2 regions of the Kocuria sp. HSID17590 genome follow, and region 2 is predicted to be linked to the other one. Evidence: predicted binding sites of a transcription regulator. Region 2 holds the regulator's gene; the other holds the start of a gene.
The links. Region 2 encodes HspR, which represses chaperone genes until heat shock. Its sites were predicted from a motif close to AAGTTGAGTCNNNNNGACTCAACTT; they were not measured.
Positions count from the first base shown of each region.

Region 1: clpB (ATP-dependent chaperone ClpB) is a predicted target of HspR. The motif match lies at 1,469-1,493, and genes of this name have one in related genera.

Region 1 is NZ_RBMB01000008.1:2,787-5,233, forward strand. Features, by position in the region: gene D8M39_RS04030 (GNAT family N-acetyltransferase) at 1-370, shown strand, start outside; gene D8M39_RS04035 (DNA-3-methyladenine glycosylase I) at 367-996, shown strand; gene D8M39_RS04040 (hypothetical protein) at 1,127-1,351, opposite strand; gene clpB (ATP-dependent chaperone ClpB) at 1,530-2,447, shown strand, end outside.
Region 2 is NZ_RBMB01000029.1:9,150-11,596, reverse strand. Features, by position in the region: gene D8M39_RS10075 (BCCT family transporter) at 1-641, opposite strand, end outside; gene D8M39_RS13250 (hypothetical protein) at 668-826, opposite strand; gene D8M39_RS10070 (heat shock protein transcriptional repressor HspR) at 1,089-1,598, opposite strand; gene D8M39_RS10065 (DnaJ C-terminal domain-containing protein) at 1,600-2,447, opposite strand, start outside.

The DNA of each region.
Region 1 (2,447 bases), on a different contig from region 2:
CAAATCCATCCCGGACTCAGGCGCGGACACCGCGCACGACGTCGAGGTCGGGTGGCACCTGCACCCGGACGCGTGGGGCCGCGGCTTGGCCACCGAGGCGGCGCGCACCGTGCTCGACCACGCGTTCGCCGCGGGTCTCGACCGGGTCGTCGCGGTGACCCATCCCGACAACACGGCCTCGCAGGCGGTCTGCCGACGGCTGGGGATGACGCACCGGGGCCGCACCCGCGCCTACTACGACACCGAGTGCGAGCTCTTCGAACTGATGGCCCCGGACAGTTTCACGGCATCGAGCAGCGGTGCCGTCCGGGACGACGCCGTGGGCGGCCGAGCCGCGGGCGCGGCGCCGCGGGGGGATGGGGAATCATGACTGGCGGGACCCGGACCGGCGCGGGCGCCACGGAGAACCCTGACCTGGTGGTGGGCGAGGACGGTCTGGCGCGCCCCCTCTGGGCCGCTGGCGACCCCCTGCTGCGCGAGTACTACGACCACGAGTGGGGCATGCCCGTGCGGGACGAGGCGGGGCTGTACGAGCGGATCGTGCTCGAGGGCTTCCAGTCCGGGCTCTCGTGGCGCACGGTGCTCGCCAAGCGGCCGGCGTTCCGCGAGGTCTTCCACGACTTCGACCCGGACGCCGTGGCCGCCATGGGCGAGGCCGACGTGCAGCGGCTCATGGGTGACGCGCGGATCATCCGCAACGAGCGCAAGATCCGCGCCGCGGTGACCAACGCGCGGGCCACGGTGGCGCTGCGCGAGCAGGAGGGTCTCGTGGACCTCGTGTGGTCCTTCCGCCCGGACGAGACGCCCGAGCCGGTGCGCTTCGCGGAGGTTCCCACCGTCTCCGAGCGCAGCACCGCGCTGTCGAAGGAGCTGAAGCGGCGCGGGTTCGCGTTCGTGGGGCCCACCACCATGTACGCGCTCATGGAGGCGATCGGCATGGTGGACACGCACCTGGTGGGCAGCCACCGGCGCGGCAGCTCGGGGCTGTGGACGTGAGACGGGCCGGGCCTGCGGGACGGGACCGGGCGACGTCGCCCCCCGAGGCCGCCTGCTGACGGCGCCTACTGGCGACGAAGGGCGATGACGAGGGTCAACGACGCCGCCGGGCCGGGGTGCCCGGCCGGGATCAGCTCCCGCGGCGGCGCAGGTAACTCTGGCCGTGGGCGTCCTTCACCATCTCGTACTCGGACTGCAGGTTGTTATACCACTGCTGGGTCTGCTCGCTCATCTGCTCGTTGCCGCGCAGGTCCGCGGGGCTGCGGTCGGCGGGTCCCACGAACTTCATGACGAAGTCGTCGAAGCGCTTGAAGAGGCTGTGGCGCGGGCGGTCGGGGTCGAGGCGGCGGGACATGGGAGATCCTTTTCACGGGACGGACGGGGTGGTCTCACCCCGACGATTAGGGCACTAATCATAGCCTGCCCACCCCCGAATTCCCCCAGAATTCCGGCGCCGAGGGCTTCACAAAGCAGGTTGAGTGGACTAGGCTCAAGATAATTGACAATCCGTTAACCAAGCAGAAGGAGATGCTGTGGACACCAAGTTCACCACCAAGTCTCAGGAGGCCCTGAGTTCTGCGGCGTCGAACGCCGCGACCGCGGGCAACCCCAACATCGAGCCCGCCCACACCCTCAAGGCCCTCATGGACCAGCGGGACGGTGTGGCGGTCGCGGTCCTGAAGGCCACCGGCGCCAACGCCGACGCCGTGTCCCTCAAGGCCAGCACCATCATCCACGAGCTGCCGAGCGCGTCCGGCAGCTCCACGGCCCAGCCCCAGCTGAGCCGCGCCGCGCTGCAGGCGCTGCAGGCCGCCGAGACCTATGCGCGCGAGCTGCAGGACGAGTACGTCTCCACGGAGCACATCCTTTACGGCCTGGCCGCGGGCCACGACAAGACCGCGGAGGCTCTGAAGGCCGCCGGTGTCACCACCGAGGCGCTCGCCGAGGCCATTCCGCAGGTCCGCGGTGACCGCCGCGTCACCAGCCCGGACCCGGAGGGGACCTTTCAGTCCCTGGAGAAGTTCGGCACGGACCTCACCGCCATTGCGCGTGAGGGCAAGCTCGACCCGGTGATCGGCCGCGACTCGGAGATCCGCCGCGTGGTCCAGGTGCTCTCCCGGCGCACCAAGAACAATCCCGTGCTGATCGGCGAGCCCGGCGTGGGCAAGACCGCCGTGGTGGAAGGCCTCGCGCAGCGCATGGTCGCAGGGGACGTCCCCGAGTCCCTGCGCGGGAAGACGCTGATCTCCCTGGACCTCGGGTCCATGGTGGCCGGCGCGAAGTACCGCGGCGAGTTCGAGGAGCGACTGAAGGCCGTCCTGGACGAGATCAAGAAGTCCGAGGGTCAGATCGTCACGTTCATCGACGAGATCCACACCGTGGTGGGCGCGGGTGCGTCCGAGGGCTCCATGGACGCGGGCAACATGCTCAAGCCCATGCTGGCCCGCGGC
Region 2 (2,447 bases):
GCTGTCAGTACCGAGATGATGGTGAGCGCACCGGCGTTGCCCGTGGACCCCATGCCCGTGAAGATGTCCACCCCGCGGCTGATCTGCAGTGCACCGATGCCCAGCGCGGCCGCCGTGCCGAACAGGGTGGCCAGGATCGCGAGGATGTCGATGACCCGCCCCACCACGTTGTCCGTGCGCCCCTGCCGGAAGAACGGCGCGAACACGGAGCTCATGAGCGGAACCCGGCCGCGCCGGTAGGAGGTGTAGCCCACCGCCACGCCCACGAGACCGTAGATGGCCCACGCGTTGAGCCCCCAGTGCAGGGCGGCCTGCGCGGAGGCCTTCTTCATGGCCTCCATGGTCCCTGGCTCCGCGGAGCCAGGGCGCGGTGAGAGGAAGTAGGTCATCGGCTCGAACGGGCCGAAGAAGATGATGCCGATCCCGATCCCCGCGGCGAACAGCATGGCCGCCCACGACGCTGTGGAGTATGCGGGGGTGTCCCCGTCGAGGCCGAGGGGGATCCTGCCGTAGTGCGAGAACGCGAGGTACAGCAGGTAGACCAGCAGTCCGATCGCCAGCAGGTTGAAGGACCAGCCCATGTTCAGCATGGCCCAGTTCAGTGCAGCCCCGGACGCCGCGGTCAGCGAGTCCGTGTCCACGAGACCCCACACGATGAACCCGACGATCAGGCCGCCGGGGCCACGCCCACCACCAGCTTGTCCACGCCGTAGCGGACCCTCTGGTCCTCCACCGAGACGCCGGGCACCACGGCCGGGTGGATGTTGTGGGGGTAGCTGATCTCGGAGAGGAAGGACTTCGCGCCGCGCACCCCGCGCTGAGCCACCGGCTCCCGGCGGGCCTGTCCGGAGCGGCTCCCGGCGGGTCTTTGGGCGGCGGAGGGTTCGTGGGCGGCGGAGGGTCCGTGCGCTGCAGCGCGTTTCTCGTGGGGTGGGCGGGATTCTGACACGGACGGCTCCTGGGATCGGGGCGGGGCCTTCCCAGGGTATGTCCCCGCCCGTGTCCCCGCGCACACCCGGGTGCCCCCCCCGGACGACCACGGCCCCCGCACCGTCCGGAGACCGTGCGGGGACCGTGGTGGCGGGTTCTCAGCCCGGGCCGCTGCCCCGGGCCGAACGCCGTGGGGCGCCCGACGCCGCCGTGGCGGTTTCCCGGTCCGCGGTGCCGCCGGACCGCGCCGGGCGGTAGAGCATCAGCGCCTGGGAGACCTTGCGGGGGGCGCGGCGTCCCCCGCGGGCAATGCGCACCACCTCCCCGCCGGAGCCCGCGATGAAGATCTTCTCCCGCTCGCTGCGGGCCTGGCGCTCGTTCTCCAGCTCCTCCGAGAGCTCGGTGACGCGCGACTGCAGCGCCTGCACCTGGTTCTCCAGCTGCATGATCCGCTTGATCCCCTCGAGGGACACGCCCGCCTGGGAGAGCTCCTGGATCTGGCGCAGCTTCTGCACGTCCAGCTGCGAGTAGCGCCGTGCCCGCCCGGAGGCCCGCGACGGCGTCACAAGCCCCAGGCGGTCGTACTGGCGCAGGGTCTGCGGGTGCATGTCCGCGAGCTCGGCCGCCACCGAGATCACGAACCCGGGCTTCGTGAAGTCCACCGCCATCTCAGACGGCCGCTTGCGCACCCAGGTCCGCACGCGGGTCGAAGTCCTCCGTGGCGGCGGCGAAGTCCTCGAGTGCCTGCCGTGCGGCGTCGTTGATCGTGGCGGGCAGCACAATCTGCACGGTGACGATCATGTTCCCGGTGCTGGACCCGGACGTGAAACCCTTGCCCTTGACGCGCATCCGGCGCCCCGAGGAGGTGCCGGCGGGAACCTTCACGTTCACGTGGCCCCCGTCCAAGGTGGGGACCTGGACGGTCGCGCCGAGACCCGCCTCCGCCACGGAGACCGGAACGGTGACGTGCACGTCCTGGCCCTCGCGGGTGAAGAACGGGTGCTCCTTGACCTTGACGGTCACGAAGAGGTCCCCGTTGCCGCCCGGGCCGGTGTGGCCCTTGCCCGCGATCTTCAGCCGCTGACCGTCCTTGACGCCCTTGGGCACGCGCACCGTGGTGGTCTGGCCGTTGCCTCGGCGCAGCTTCACCGTGGTGCCGTTGTACGCCGAGCGCAGCGGGATGGTGGTGGTCGTGTGGATGTCCTCGCCCTTGGCGGGCGGGGCCTGGTAGCCGCTGAAGCCACCCTGAGCGCCGAACCCGGACTGGCCGCCGAAGCCGCCGCCCTGGCCCCCGCCGAACTGGGCGAAGATGTCCTCGAAACCCCCGCCACCGCCGCTGGAGGTGGTGTAGCGCCGTCGGCCGCCACCGCCGCTGGAGGTGGTGTAGCGCCGTCGGCCACCACCGCCGTTGAAGATGTCTCCGAAGATGTCCTCGAAGCCCGCTCCGCCGGCGCCGCCGGCACCCTCCGGACCGCCGGCCGTGAAGCGCGCGCCGGAGCCCATGGCCCGGATCGCGT